2 regions of the Enterococcus sp. M-BR2 genome follow, and region 1 is predicted to be linked to the other one. Evidence: predicted binding sites of a transcription regulator. Region 1 holds the regulator's gene; the other holds the start of a gene.
The links. Region 1 encodes LexA, which represses DNA repair genes until DNA is damaged. Its sites were predicted from a motif close to CNAACANNTGTTNG; they were not measured.

Region 1 (7,967 bases):
AAATAGAAGATTTTATCGACTTTACTGGTAATAACAAATCTTCTACTGGTGGGTTGATTGGTATGTTGGTTGGCGTATTAGGTGGGCCGCTAGGGATTCTATTAGGATGGTTTGCTGGAGGGATGATCGGTGCGACACAAGATGCAAAAGAAATAAAAGATGCTCAGACTGTGTTCGACTTTGTAGGAAATAAAATCGGTGAAGGAGCTACAGGACTGATTTTGATTGCGGATGAAGAAGACAATCGTCCATTGAATCAATTAGTGATGATGGAATTAGGCGGAGAAATTACCCGTTTGGATTATGAAGATGTCGAAAAAGATGTGCATGATGCGAAGGAAGCCGAAAAGCAGGCGAAAGAAGCTGCCCAAAAGACTTGGGAGGACAAACATCCGCAATCTTCCGATGACAATGAGAGTTCCGAATCTTCAAATTAATAAAAACAGCAGAGAATCTCAAAAGGATTCGCTGCTGTTTTTACAATGGAGTTTAAAGGAGTTTAAAGAAAACGTTATCACAGAAGAACATTATTTTTATTTGAAGCCTTTCTCGACTTACGGTTGATTATCCTATCTTTTTCCCCTAAAATTAAAGAGGAACTTAAAGAAAGTCAGGTAGATTATGGAATTACAATTTTTAGGAACAGGCGCAGGTGTTCCTGCAAAACATAGAAATGTGACAAGCATAGCATTGAAACTTTTAGACGAACGTAATGAAGTTTGGTTATTCGACTGTGGTGAAGGCACGCAAATGCAGATTTTGCGAACGACTATCCGTCCGAGAAAAATCGGAAAAATTTTCATTACACATTTACACGGCGATCATATTTTTGGGCTTCCCGGACTCATCAGCAGCCGTTCATTTCAAGGTGGGGATACGCCATTAGAGATTTACGGGCCAAAAGGGATAGAGGAATACATAAAAGTCTCTTTAGGCATTTCGCAAACACGGTTAAGTTATCCGCTGAAATTCATCGAGTTAAATGAAACAGACCCGATTTTTACTGATCAGCAATTTTCTGTTTATGCAAAAAAACTAAATCATGGAATCGACAGTTTCGGTTATCGTGTGGTTGAACATGATCATAAAGGAGAATTGCAGGTGGATCGTCTGAAAGAATTAGGCATTCCTGCTGGACCACTGTACGGCAAGCTAAAGCAAGGGGAAACGATCCAACTAGAAGATGGTCGGACGATCAATGGAAAAGATTTCGTAGGCCCAAATAAAAAAGGGCGGATCGTGACTATTTTGGGGAACACGAGAAAAACACATAATTCTGTTGTGCTTGCGGAAAACAGTGATATTCTGGTACATGAAAGCACATTTAATAAAGATGAAGCAAGAATGGCGCATAACTATTTCCATTCCACGACTCATCAAGCTGCTGAAGTAGCAAAAGAAGCGCAGGCAAAACGGTTGTTGCTTACTCATATCAGTGCAAGATATTTAGGAAAAGCAGCTCTAGAGCTTGAAAAAGAAGCAAAAGAAGTGTTTGAAAACACAACGATCATGAAAGATTTTGATAGCATTGAGATACCATTTCGTGAGGAGGATGAGGCATGAATTTAGAAGATAAAGTTGTTTTAGTAACAGGTAGTTCAGGTGGTCTAGGCGCGCAAATCTGTTATGAAGCAGCAAAGCAAGGAGCAATCGTTATAAGTTGCGCACGAAGAATGGCATTTGTAGAAGGTGTCAGAGACGAGTGCAGACGCTTGAGTGGCAAAGAGGCTTATGCTTTCAAAGTAGACGTCAGCGATCCTTATAGTGTGGATGAACTATATGAAAAAGTAATGGAAGAAGTTGGACGTGTCGATATTCTGGTAAACAATGCTGGTTTTGGTATTTTCGAGGACTTCCTTACATTCGATCTCGGAAAAGCGTACGATATGTTTGAAGTCAATATCTTAGGAATGATGGTTTTGACACAAAAATTTGCGATCAATATGGCAGAAAGAAGACAAGGACATATTATTAATATCGCCTCAATGGCTGGGAAAATGGCAACTGCAAAATCAACGGTTTATTCTGCCACGAAATTTGCAGTCCTTGGCTTTTCCAACGCCTTGCGATTAGAATTGAAACCACTTGGTGTAGCTGTTACGACAGTAAATACAGGTCCAATCGAGACAGATTTCTTTGACAAGGCTGATCCAAGCGGAAGCTATTTGGAAAAAGTCGGGCAAATCGTTTTAGAACCTACTAAGTTGGCAAAAATGATTGTCCGCAATATGAGACATCCAAAACGGGAAATCAATCAACCGTTTATTTTAGAAGTTGCATCAAAATTTTATACGCTGTTTCCAACGATTGGTGATTATTTAGCCAGCGGAATTTTTAACAAAAAGTAGGTGGAGGAATTGAAAAAGCAAAGCAATGTGATTCTTGGATTTATCTTAGTTTTGATTATTGTTCTTTTTGCTGTATTGAACAATAAAAATGTCCCTGTAAGTTTTGGCTTCACTTCCTTTTCTGCACCGTTGATCTTAGTGATCATCGGTTCTGCGCTGATTGGTGCACTGATCGTATTCTTGACTGCTTCGGCAACACTATGGCAGCAAAAAAAGCAAATCAAGCAGCTGACTCAGGAAATATCAGAATACCAAACAGATCTGCAAAAGAAAATTGAAGAAGCAAAAGAAGAACAGCAACGCGAGTTTAGAAACGAACGCGCGGAGTTGGAAGCTGCTTACCAGGCGGAATTACAAGCGAAAACAACACAAATCAGTCAACTGAAAGCGCCGGAAGAACAAAAAACGCAAGTGCCAAAACAAAGCTTCAATTATTTTGACTAATAGGGATATTTCATAAATGGTCGTATAAAAGATCGGGTCCTGCTGAACATCAGTCTAGCGGATCTGATCTATTTTTATTCTTTCTTTCTGCTTTTTTTTGCTGATTTCCTTTGCTATAATAACTAAGTTAGGAGTGAGAAAGTGAGACAAGCAAATTTTGATTGGAAGTTAAGCGAGACAGAGCCTTCTGAATCCTTTCTCCAAATGATCCGTGAACTGAAATTATCTCCATTTGTCGGTAAGTTACTGTGGCAAAGAGGTTACCATGAGGAAGAGGATATCAACCGATTTTTACATCCAAAGGAACAAGAACTACATGATCCGTATCTGATGCACGATATGGATAAAGCAATCAGTCGAATACAAGAAGCTGTAATCAGTGGAGAAAAAATCCTCGTTTACGGTGATTATGATGCAGACGGAATCACCAGTGCAACGGTAATGAAAGAAACACTGGAATTACTTGGCGCAGAAGTAGAAGTATTTTTGCCAAATCGATTTGAGCACGGGTATGGACCAAATCGATCGGTATACCAAGAAAAGATCGAAAAAGGCATCCAGTTGATCATCACTGTTGATAACGGGGTAGCAGGAAATGATGCAGTAGCATATGCACAGCAAGCTGGTGTAGACGTGATCATTACAGACCATCACGAACTACCTGAGAAATTACCAGACGCCTATGCGATTGTTCATCCTCGTCATCCAGCGGGGCAATATCCATTTCCAGATCTGGCAGGAGTCGGAGTAGCATTCAAAGTAGCTTCTGCATTGTTGGAAGAACCACCTGCAGAATTTTTGGATTTAGTAGCGATAGGAACAATCGCCGATTTAGTTTCATTGACTGATGAGAATCGAATCCTTGTTTCATTAGGAATCGATGCCATCCATCATTCAGAACGGATAGGACTTCAGGCGCTGTTTGAAGAAAGCGGCATAAAAATGAGGGATGCAGACGAAACAACGATCGGCTTTTCGATTGCGCCCAGACTAAATGCCATTGGTCGAATGGGCGACCCGCGACCTGCCGTTTCATTGCTTGCAACGTTTGACGAAGAAGAGGCATCCATTCAAGCAAAAAAATTGAATGAAATCAATGAAGAAAGAAAAGCAATCGTAGAGCAGATAACAGAAGAAGCATTAGCAATGGTCAATAAGGAGAATCATATCCATCTATTGGTAAACCGAGGATGGCATGAAGGTGTTTTAGGTATTGTTGCAGGAAAAATAATGAACGAAACTGGTAAACCAACGCTTGTTCTTACTTTAAAAGAAGACGGATCAGCTAAAGGTTCTGGACGTAGTGTTGAAGCCTTGAACCTTTTTGAAATGCTTGACCAGATGCGAGATCTATTTACTTATTTTGGAGGACATCATGCAGCAGTCGGGTTAACGATGCCAAGTGAAAATGTCACAATACTACAGGAGAAGATGAACCAATATATAGTCGATCGTCAAATCGATTTGACAAGAGGACCTGAATTAAGAATTGATGAAGTGCTACTTCCGAATGAAGTAACAGTAGAGCGTATTGATGAACTAAAATTATTAGCGCCATTTGGTACAGATAATCCTTTACCTCAATTTTTATTTCGGCAAGTCCAAGCAGCGAATGTCAAAAAAATCGGAGCAAACCAACAGCATCTGAAATTTGTCCTTTCCGATGAATCTAGTCAGCTTGATGCGGTCGCTTTTGGTTTTGGAACTCAAGAAGAAGAACTGCTGAATAATCTAGTAGATGTAGTAGGAAAGCTTTCGATCAATGAATGGAATGGACGTAAGAAACCACAACTGATGGTATCTGATTTTGCAGTAGGTGGTCTGCAGGTATTTGATTGGCGGGCAAAACGTTTCCGTGAACAGAGCCGAACATCTGAAGACAGTCTTTATTTAGCTTTTGATTCTTCGACGTTGAAATTCGTGCCGGAGAGCATCCAAGAAACGGCGATTGTTTTCGAAGGAATGGACTTTATACAAGCAGTAATTGAAAAAAGAAAACCGAAATCTCTGGTTATTATGGATTGTCCAGATGATTTAGCAAAGCTGAAAGAAGTCTTTGGGTCTTATTCATTCAATCGTGTTTATCTGATGGGGATTTCACCTGATGAGGCTTATTTGAATGGGGTAGGCACAAGAGAACAGTACGCAAAATTGTTTAAATTGATCCATTCTCAAGAACGAATAGATATACGTCATAAAATAAAAGCAGTAGCCCAATATTTGCATATCCCTGAAAAATTATTAATTTTTATGATACAGGTGTTTTTTGAATTGAAATTTGTTACAATAGAGAACGGTGTTTTACAAAAAGTCGCCAGCCCAGAAAGTCATCCTTTGACTGAGAGCAAATTATACCAGCGGCGGCTAAATAAAATCAAAGTTGAGGAATTTTTGCTTTTGAGCGATATTCCTACCATAAAGAAATGGTTAACAACCTAGGAGGAAACAAAGAGTGGATTTAAAAGATTATATTGCCAGTATTCCCGACTATCCGTCAAAAGGAATTGTGTTCAGAGATATTTCCCCGCTGATGGCAGATGGTGATGCTTATCGGGAAGCTACGAAGCAAATCGTAAATTATGCAAAAGAAAAACGAATTGATATGGTAGTTGGACCAGAAGCACGTGGGTTCATCGTAGGATGTCCTGTTGCTTATGAGTTAGGAGTCGGTTTTGCACCAGTCCGCAAAAAAGGAAAATTACCTCGAGAAACCATCGAAGTGACTTATGGATTAGAATATGGAACAGATACATTGACATTGCATAAGGATGCCATTAAACCAGGTCAGCGTGTGCTGATTTGTGACGATTTGCTGGCTACAGGTGGAACGATCAAAGCGACAATCGAACTGATCGAACAATTAGGTGGTGTAGTCGTAGGCTGCGCATTTTTAATCGAATTGATGGATCTCCATGGACGCGACAAAATCAAAGGATACGACATTATTACATTAATGGAATATTAAGCAGAAAAAGCGATTTATAATTTATAAAGAAGCGATTTTGAAGCGACCCTCAAAAGTCAGATAGGCACTCTGACGCTTGAGGGTCGCTATTTTTTTATAAATGGAGCCAGTCAAAGTCCAGTAAAAGTTCGAAAAAAAGGATGTGACCATTTTTTGTCACACCCTCGTAAAAGTTTAACTTTTTGTCTTTTGAACAATTAGCAGTCAATCCTCATTATGATTGCCTGGATCTGTAGTAGGGTTCATGATAGAAATGATCTTCATGAATTCTGCGCCGCTCAGATTGACGGTACTTCTTTTCATCCCACAACATAAACCACAAAGTAAATAACGGAACAAACACAAGTAAAGCTGGACGTATGCCGAAATTACCAATAATAATACCTAAAAACAAAACAGTTAATACTAAGCCAAGACGTCTCATTGATTTCATGAATTCTCACCTCGTTAATTTATGCGAACAATTGTTCGTATATTTAGTATACGAATATTTGTTCGGTTTGTAAAGAGGGAAGCGATAAAAATTTGAAAGAAGAAGAACTTGGGCGAAAAAAGAGTTTGAGACAATGGTCTCAAACTCGGTTTTAAAAAATTTCTTTTTTAGTACTAATTAATAGATATGACTACGATAAAGCCCTACTACTCGTCCTAATATAGATACTTGATCTAAAATGATTGGTTCGAGTAAGTCGTTTTCAGGTTGAAGACGGAAGTAGTTTTTTTCTTTATAGAATCGTTTGCAAGTCGCTTCATCCTCTGCAGTCATTGCAATGACGATATCACCGTTTTGTGCAGTTTCCTGCTTCCGAACGATCACGTTGTCGCCATCCAAAATTCCAGCATTGATCATACTATCTCCACGAATCGTCAGCATAAAGAGACTGCCTTCTTCAGAAGAAAGATTAGGAGGGATCGGAAAGAAGTCCGAAGCATCCTCTACTGCTAAAATTGGTTCTCCAGCTGTTACTACGCCAAGTACTGGAATAGTTGTTGGACGAATCCCAATCTTTTCTAAACCTTGTTTTGTCAACTCGATTGCACGAGGTTTCGTCGGATCTCTTTGGATAAACCCTTTTTTTTCAAGCCGTGCAAGATGACCGTGAACAGTAGAAGTAGAAGAAAGCTGAACAGCTTCCCCGATTTCACGGACAGTTGGCGGGTATCCTTTTTGGGTTACTTGTTCATGGATATAACGTAAGACTTCAATTTGTCTTGATTCAGTTTGTCGGGCCACAAGGTACACCTTCTTTCACTTGATAAATAAATAGTACCATATAAAAAGCGCTAAATCAAACGAATGTTCGTATTTTATTTAGTTTATCTAGTTGTTTTTTTTTCAGTTTTTATATAATATGAAGGAGAGTAAAAGGAGGGCTGAGCATGCTGTCACCTGAAAAAATAGAGCGGATCAATGAACTTGCACGTAAAAAGAAGGAAAATGGTCTCTCGAAAGCCGAAGAACAAGAACAAATCAACTTGCGTAAAGAGTATTTGGAAGCTTTTCGTTCCGGTATGCGTCATCATATCGAAGGAATGAAAGTCGTCGATCCTGAGGGCAATGACGTGACCCCGGAAAAATTAAAAGAAATCCAAAAGAAAAAAGGCTTACACAACCGAAATGACAACTTTTAGTAAAAAATACTGAAAATGATTGCTTTTTCGTTTGACATCTTATAGAATGAGAGTGTAAGAAATAAAGGTAAAAAAAACCTAAATTAATAGGAGGGGTTATTTTGTTTGACAAAATTGACCAACTTGGCGTTAACACAATTCGTACATTAAGTATTGAAGCAGTCCAAAAAGCAAACTCAGGACATCCTGGATTGCCGATGGGCGCAGCACCTATGGCATATGCGTTATGGACAAAACACCTGAAAGTAAATCCAACGACATCGAAAAATTGGGCTGATCGCGACCGTTTCATACTTTCAGCAGGACATGGGTCAGCAATGTTATATAGTTTACTTCATTTAGCTGGCTATCAAGTGACAATTGATGATTTGAAACAATTCCGTCAATGGGATTCTAAGACACCGGGACATCCTGAAGTCCATCATACAGATGGTGTAGAAGCTACTACAGGCCCATTAGGCCAAGGAATTGCAATGGCTGTTGGTATGGCGATGGCAGAAGCACATCTTGCAGCCACTTATAACAAAGAAAACTTCAACGTAATGGATCACTATACGTATGCAATTTGTGGGGATGGA
Region 2 (7,967 bases), 360 kb from region 1:
TATTTAGTTTGTGAAGTAAGAATAATGGAGAAATATTGTTATTTAAAAAAGTTAAAAATTTGTTTATATGAATCATGAATTTGAAAAAGATCGTATTAAATAATTCTCATGTTTTTTACAATTCGTTATTTTCTTATTAACTTCTGTTACAATCTATATTGTAATCGATTACATAAAAGCTTGGCTGAAGTAAAAAATTATACATAGGAAGGTTGATAAATATGAAAAGAGGTTTACTCAAAGTACTTACTGGGGCGGCACTCAGCACGATGCTTTTTTCTCCTGCATTGCTGATTCAAGTACAAGAATCATCTGCAATCGAACAAACAGTAGTGACTAATCCCGATTTTGGAGTAGGACAAGGAATTGAGTGGCCAAAACAAGTAGTTGCTCCTTATGTGGATATAACTGCTTATTCTTCTGATGAAGAACTATCTAATAATGGGGCATTGAACTTAGCAGCTGTTGCTCAACAAACAGGACAGAAATTTTTTAAATTAGGTTTTTTACAGGCGAGAGGTATTAGAAATGGTCGAATTGATTGGGCTTGGGGTGGTTTTAATGGTCTAAGTGAGATTGATAATGACGAATGGCAGTATGAAGGAATCAAAAAATCTATCCGGGAATTACGGCAAAATGGCGGAGATGTAGCTGTTTCGTTTGGCGGACTGAATTCAGGAGCATTTTGGGAGGTCACTCAAAATCAAGCACTTTTATATGATGCCTATATGGAAGTTATTCAAGGCTATGGATTGACACGTGTAGACTATGATGTAGAAGCCGCTGCGATGGGATATGAAGCGAATTTGGCAAATGCAAAAGCGGTAAAGAAAGTTCAAGAAGCAACTGGTGTAGAAGTAACGTTGACCTTGCCAGTCATGGATACTGGCCTGATTTCGACCGGATTAGCAGTGTTACAAGCTTATCTGGAGGCAGGAGTGGATTTGACAAATATCAATCTAATGACAATGTGCTACGGAAGCAGTGTACCAGATTATGCCCAAGGGTCGCTTGATGCTGTGGATAATACAATGGTGCAGTTAAAAGAGTATTATCAAAGATTTATGGGAACGACTTTGACGACAGAACAAGCATATGCTAAATTAGGAACCACTCCATCAATCGGATTTGAAAGTGAAGCTCATCCATACTTTACAGCAACGATGTTTAATCGAGTTGTTCAGCATGCAAAAGAACGAAATATTGGAATGGTTTCCTACTGGTCAATGAATCGAGATTCAAAGGTCGATGGAGGACAAGGACAAGTCAACAACCGGTATGAATTTTTAAATGTGGCACAACGTTTTACAGATGACACACCTCTTCCAGAGGACAAAGAAAAACCAACTATTCCAGAGAATTTTAAAGCAGAATTGGTGACATCTAGGCGTGCTGCGCTAAGTTGGTCACCTGCGACAGATAATGATTCTATTGGAAAGTATAACCTTCGATTGATTGGAAACGAAGAAATAGTTGAAAGAAGTACAATAGATATCAAGTATACTTTTGAGAATTTAAAAGCGAATACAACTTATACAGTGGAACTTACAGCAGAAGACCGTTCTGGTAATATTTCGGATAAAACAACATTGACGTTTACAACATTAGCGGACAATGAAAGTGAATATCCAGTATGGGATCCTGAAAAAGTTTATGCGGCTGGCGATCGTGTTGTATACGAAGGCATCATCTATGAAGCTAAGTACTGGACTCAAAACAATAATCCAAGTGAATCTGGAGAATGGGGACCTTGGAGACAGATTTCTTGATTCATAGGTATATATGAAAAATAAATAAAAAATGTAAACAGGAGTTTTATTTAGCTCCTGTTTCTTTTTATTTCAATATAAAATTATAAAAGCATAATGTTTGTGTTAATATAATAAAGCGTTTACAATATGTTTATCAAATGAAGGAGGTTTCTACATTAAAAAGATTAGTACGTTATTGTTTATCGGGTTAGTTAGTTTAGGGTTGTTCGGTTTCAGCATTCCAGGTTTCGCACACGGTTATATTACTTCTCCTGGAAGTCGTGCATATCTAGGAACATCAGCAGCAGGAAATCTAAACCAAAATGTCGGAAGAGCACAATGGGAACCGCAAAGTATCGAAGCTACCAAAAATACATTCATTGATGGAAAAATCGCCAGTGCAGGAGTCAGCGGATTTGAACCTTTAGACGAACAGACATCTAACAGATGGTATAAAAATATGGTCAATCCAGGAACATTGAATATTACTTGGAATTTAACAGCGCAACATCGGACAAGTACTTGGGATTACTACATTACCAAGCCAAATTGGAACCCTGATCAACCTTTGAAATTTAGCGATTTTGAATTGATTACAAAAATAGACGATAAAGCAACCGTACCACCAAAAACAGTCAACCAAACAATTACACTTCCTCAAGACCGCAAAGGATACAATGTGATTTTAGCAGTATGGAATATCAGTGATACGACAAATGCATTCTATCAAGTGATTGACGTGAATATCCAATAATAATCAAAAGGGCTGTGACAAAAAACGTGTCACAACCCTTTTTTGAATAAGCAGTGTTCGCCTGCCAACTCCTCGGTCACAAGTGACAATAGTCACCAAACATGAAAAGCTGTTTTTTGAAATTGTTCCTTATGACTCGGAGCTGAACGGCAGGCTCACGCCTTCTCTCGTTTAATCAGCAAGTCTCGTCATCTTCACGACAACTTCACAACGTGCAGTCTGAGGAAACATATCAACAGACTGTAAATATTCAACATTGAACTTTTTACTTAAATGGACCAGATCTCTGGCAAGTGTAGAAACGTTACAGGAGATATAAACAAGTTTTTTTGGTGGAAATTTCAGTAACGATTGAATCAATGCGTTATCCAAACCCGTACGTGGCGGATCTACGATGATACCATCTGGCTGAAAACCTTCATTCAACCATTTAGGTAGAACTTGTTCGGCTGTACCGACTTCATATCGAGTATTGTGATACCCTAATCTTTCCGCATTTCTTTTTGCATCAGCGATTGCTTGAGGAACGGTATCCATTCCTCGGACTTCTTTGACCTTTTTTGCTACACTTAGACCAATCGTACCAACTCCGCAATAAGCATCTACGATTGTTTCATCAGGCTGGGCACCTAATGCTTTGATTCCTTCACCATAAAGCAGTTCGGTCTGCTGAGGATTCAACTGAAAGAAGGCGCGAGGAGAAAGATCGAAAGTCACTTCATTGATTTGTTCTTCAATGGTTTCTTTTCCCCATACGTGGATCGTTTCATCCCCCATTACGAGAGATGTTTTTTGTGCTTGGACATTTTGCATGATCGAAACAACTTCGGGCAGGCGTTCATTGATCTCGCGAATCATTGCGTTTTTTTGTGGGAATTTTTTACTGCGAGTAATAAAAACGACTTGCAGCTCTCCAGTTTTGACACCGATTCTGACCATGATCGTGCGGAAAATACCACTGTTTGTCCGTTCATCATAGATGGGTGCATCAAATTTATTCAATAGTTGAACAACAGTATTCATCACTTTTTGTGTTCGGGGTTCTTGTACCAAACAGTCTGTTATAGGAACTAACTGATGCGAGTTTGCTTCATATAAACCAGCTTCGGTCTTTTGCGTTTGTTTATTTTTTCGTAATTGAAATTGTGCTTTGTTTCTATAATGCCATGGATCATCCATCCCAATCGTCGGTAACAACTGGTAGGATCGAAAGCCTGCTGGTTTGAATTTTTCCAATGCTTGCAAGAGTAGATCCTTTTTAAAATCCAATTGTGCTTGATAGGCTAAGTGTTGTAATTGACAGCCACCGCATTCATAATAAACAGGACATGGCGCCACTACGCGATCTTTGCTTGGCTTTTTGACTTTTATTAATTCTCCTTCTGCATAACGAGGAGTTGCTTTCGTGATTTTGACTAGTACTTCTTCTTTTGGTAGTGCATACGGAACAAATATAATCAATCGTTTGAAATAACCAATTCCTTCGCCATTTATGCCTAAACGCTTGATTTTCAAAGGAATCGTTTGTCCATTTTTGACAATTGTTTCTGCCATAAGTATCTCCCTTTTTCTTTTTTCTGTGGTTTATTCTAACATATAATACCTGATTACGGGGATTTTCTATGGTATGATAGAGAATATATGTTCGAGGAGGATGTTTATGTTAACCGTTACGAGAATCAGTAAAGGCAAAGGCCCTTTCTATCGCGTAGATTTATCTGAAGGAGAAGCTTTACAAGTATCTGAAGATGTATTAGTACGCTATCGTTTGTTAAAAGGACGGGAATTAGACGAAGAAACTATCCAAGAGATCAAGAAGAGCAGTGGCGCTGATTTCGGATTTCAGCTAGCAATGAATTACTTAAGCTATCAGTTACGGTCGGAAAAAGAAATCCGAACATACTTAAAAGAAAAGGAAATCCTTCAAGAAGACCGAAATAAAATCGTAGCCCGATTAAAAGAATTGGATCTTGTCAATGATTTGGTCTATGGGGAAAGTTATGTGCGCACGAACATGCGCTTAAGTGACAAAGGTCCAAAAAAATTGTCACAGCAAATGCAGCAAAAAGGATTAAAACTAGAGATTATTGAACAGGCGCTCGCCCAGTATACAGTTGAAGACCAAGTTCAAAATGCACATCAAACAGCTGAAAAAACATTTGGAAAAAATCATGGGAAAAGCCAAAAAGAATTATTGCGGAAAATCCAACAAACTCTGATGACAAAAGGTTTTTCTCAAGAAGTGATCCAACAAGCGATGGCTGATCTTCCGCAAGAAGTAGACCAGGAAACAGAATATGATTATTTAGTCAAACAAGGGGATAAACTATGGCGAAGAAATTCAAGGTTTGAACCTAAAAAAAGAAACCTAAAAGTAAAACAAAGCTTATATCAAAAAGGATTTGATTTGGATATGATCCAGCGATTCATTACGGAAAAGGAAGAGGAAAGTGAATAAAGAATGGGAAAAATGGACAGACGAAGAAACAAAAGAATTTCAAGATCAGTTCATTCAATGGTATGAACAAGAAAAAAGAAACCTGCCATGGCGCTACAATCGGGATCCTTATCGTATCTGGATCTCTGAGATCATGCTCCAGCAGACCAGAGTAGATACAGTGATCGATTATTTTTATCGCTTCATGGAATGGTTTCCTACAATTGAAGAATTGGCAACTGCTCCAGAAGAAAAGCTTTTAAAAGCTTGGGAGGGGCTTGGCTATTACTCAAGAGCCCGAAACATCCAAGCAGCTGCTAAACAGATCATGTCTGAATTTGACGGAAAAATGCCGCAAACGCCTGAAGAAATCAGCTCATTGAAAGGAATAGGCCCCTATACGACAGGAGCGATAGCAAGTATAGCATTTGGACTTCCAGAACCTGCAGTTGACGGTAACGTGATGCGAGTAGTCAGCAGATTGTTTTGCATTGAAGCAGATATTGCCAAAGCTTCCAGCAGGAAAATCTTTGATGAAGCGATGCGGAAAATCATTGATGAAACGTATCCAGGTGAATTCAACCAAGCAATGATGGATCTAGGATCAGCTATCTGTACACCAACTTCTCCAAAGTGTGAAGCTTGTCCGATCCAAGCCTTTTGTTTAGCCAACAAACGAGGAATCCAAACGAGTTTTCCTGTAAAAACAAAAAAAGCAAAGCCAAAAAACGTTTATTATATCAGTGCGGCTCTTCAAAATCATTCGGGAGCGTATTATTTTGAAGAAAGAGATAGCCAAAAACTGCTAGCGAATATGTGGACATTTCCAATGGTGGAAGTGACACAAGAGGAGTACGAGCGATTGAAAAAAGAATGGGAAGCAAAACAGGAAGTCGATCTGTTTGATGATCTAGTAGCAGAAGACGGAAAAGAGCTTCCCTTCGAAAAGCAGGAACTTTTTATTTGGCAGACACGTCATTTAGGAGAGGTTACTCATGTTTTTAGTCATCTGAAATGGCATGTTCTCCTTTTTTACGGACGGGCAACCGAGGAAGCAGAACAGGAATTTACCGAGAACAAAACTTCGAAGTGGTTGAAGCCTGCTGCATTTGATTCGGTCGTTTTTCCGAAGGTACAAATGAAACTAGTGGAACAGTTGGAGAAAAATCGAAACAATAGGAATCCTTTCTAGGCAAAGCTCATTTTTATTGATATAATAATTATGATGTCGGTGTAATGAACACCCAAACACAAAGCACAAAATGCTGCTTAAGGAAGGGTTGCTATGGGAGTTCCAAAAGAAGGAGAGTTTGTGACGATCCAAAGTTACAAGCACGACGGCAGATTGCATCGAACGTGGCGAGATACCATGGTATTGAAAACAAGCGAACACTCTATGATCGGCGTGAATGATCACACATTAGTTACTGAATCTGACGGACGCCGATGGGTAACGCGCGAACCAGCGATTGTGTATTTTCATAAAAAATACTGGTTCAATGTAATAGCAATGATCAGAGAAAAGGGGGTTTCCTATTATTGTAATCTAGCTTCACCTTTTTTGCTGGACGATGAGGCCTTGAAATATATCGACTATGACTTGGATATCAAGGTGTTTCCTGACGGCGAGAAACGACTATTGGATGTCGATGAGTACGAGATGCACAGCAAAATGATGAATTACCCGAACGATATTGACTTCATCCTAAAAGAAAATGTGAAGATTCTGGTTGACTGGATCAATAATGGAGATGGCCCGTTCTCAGAAGGCTATATTGATATTTGGTATGACCGTTACAAGCAATTGTCGCGTAAGTAAACGCAAAAAAGAACAGTAAGCCAGTGAGAAATTTTTCTCAAAAGCTTGCTGTTTTTTTTTTGAAAAATTTTTTATAAAGTCTTTTTCATATAAATGTGAGGCATGCCAGCGTCTTCAAAAGGCTCACCGTAAGCTATGTAACCAAGCTTTTCGTAAAAAGCTTCCGCTGTAGACTGCGCTCCTAATAAAATCGTATTATAGCCTTGATTCTTAGCAAAGGTTTCTGCTTCTTCAATCAATAGTTTACCTAAGCCTTGGTGTCTGTATTCAGAAAGAATCGCCATTCGCTGTAATTTCATTTTTCTGTTTTCTAAAGGCAAAAGGCGTACAGTTCCTTGCGGTTCTTTTTTATCTGAGTACAGAACGAAATGGATGCAATGTGCTTCATCTTTATCTATTTCTCGAGACAAAGGGACACCTTGTTCGACTACAAAGACTTGATGTCTGATTCTTACAGCATCTAAGTAAATATTGCTCATTGTATCTTTTGTTTGTACAACTTTCATGGTCTAGCCACCTTCCTTTCGTATAGTATACTGGAAAATAAAATAAATAAAAAGTATGGAAAGTTTTCGAAAATAAAAAAAGAATAAAAGAATTTTTAGTGAATATAATATATACTAGGAAGAAAGAAAGGAGGAAATCTATTGTTTGAAAAACTTAGACAGTCTAAACTAATGTTTTGGTCGCTTGAATTATTGATCATAGCTGCACTGATCATGATTTCATCAGAAATAAATTTTATTTTTGAACCGATCGGGACATTTTTTTCCACGTTATTTGCACCCGTACTGATTGCAGGCTTTCTTTACTATTTGCTGAATCCTATCGTCAAGCTGCTGATGAAAGCAAAAATCAAAAGAATATGGGCTGTCGCAATTGTGCTGCTCCTTTTAGTTGCAGCAATTATTTGGATTTTACTTAGTGTCATTCCAAGTCTAGTACAGCAAATTTCCTCATTGGCATCTAGTATGCCTGATTTTATCAAACAGGTGGAAAGTTGGTTAAAAGAGGTAGCCGAATTGCCTGTGTTCAAGGAAGTTGATATCAATAAATATTTTGAACAATTAGATATTTCTTACGGGACGATCATCCAACAATTCCTTAGTGGCGTTTCCAACAGTTTAGGTTCGATCGTTGGAACGATTGCTTCGGCAACCGTAGTGATCATTACGGCACCCTTCATCTTGTTCTATATGTTGAAAG

Region 2: a site for LexA is predicted at 4,140-4,153, ahead of recX (recombination regulator RecX). Genes of this name have one in related genera too.

The regions. Positions count from the first base shown of each region.
Region 1 covers NZ_CM152743.1:947,664-955,630, reverse strand. Annotated here, with positions in the region: gene AC1F25_RS04650 (hypothetical protein) at 1-437, shown strand, start outside; gene rnz (ribonuclease Z) at 622-1,563, shown strand; gene AC1F25_RS04640 (SDR family NAD(P)-dependent oxidoreductase) at 1,560-2,348, shown strand; gene AC1F25_RS04635 (lipopolysaccharide assembly protein LapA domain-containing protein) at 2,349-2,792, shown strand; gene recJ (single-stranded-DNA-specific exonuclease RecJ) at 2,934-5,231, shown strand; gene AC1F25_RS04625 (adenine phosphoribosyltransferase) at 5,245-5,757, shown strand; gene AC1F25_RS04620 (hypothetical protein) at 5,972-6,190, opposite strand; gene lexA (transcriptional repressor LexA) at 6,368-6,991, opposite strand; gene AC1F25_RS04610 (DUF896 family protein) at 7,138-7,389, shown strand; gene tkt (transketolase) at 7,491-7,967, shown strand, end outside.
Region 2 covers NZ_CM152743.1:1,305,204-1,313,170, reverse strand. Annotated here, with positions in the region: gene AC1F25_RS06400 (carbohydrate-binding protein) at 222-1,769, shown strand; gene AC1F25_RS06395 (lytic polysaccharide monooxygenase auxiliary activity family 9 protein) at 1,927-2,505, shown strand; gene rlmD (23S rRNA (uracil(1939)-C(5))-methyltransferase RlmD) at 2,677-4,059, opposite strand; gene recX (recombination regulator RecX) at 4,166-4,963, shown strand; gene mutY (A/G-specific adenine glycosylase) at 4,956-6,134, shown strand; gene ntdP (nucleoside tri-diphosphate phosphatase) at 6,228-6,761, shown strand; gene AC1F25_RS06370 (GNAT family N-acetyltransferase) at 6,833-7,267, opposite strand; gene AC1F25_RS06365 (AI-2E family transporter) at 7,409-7,967, shown strand, end outside.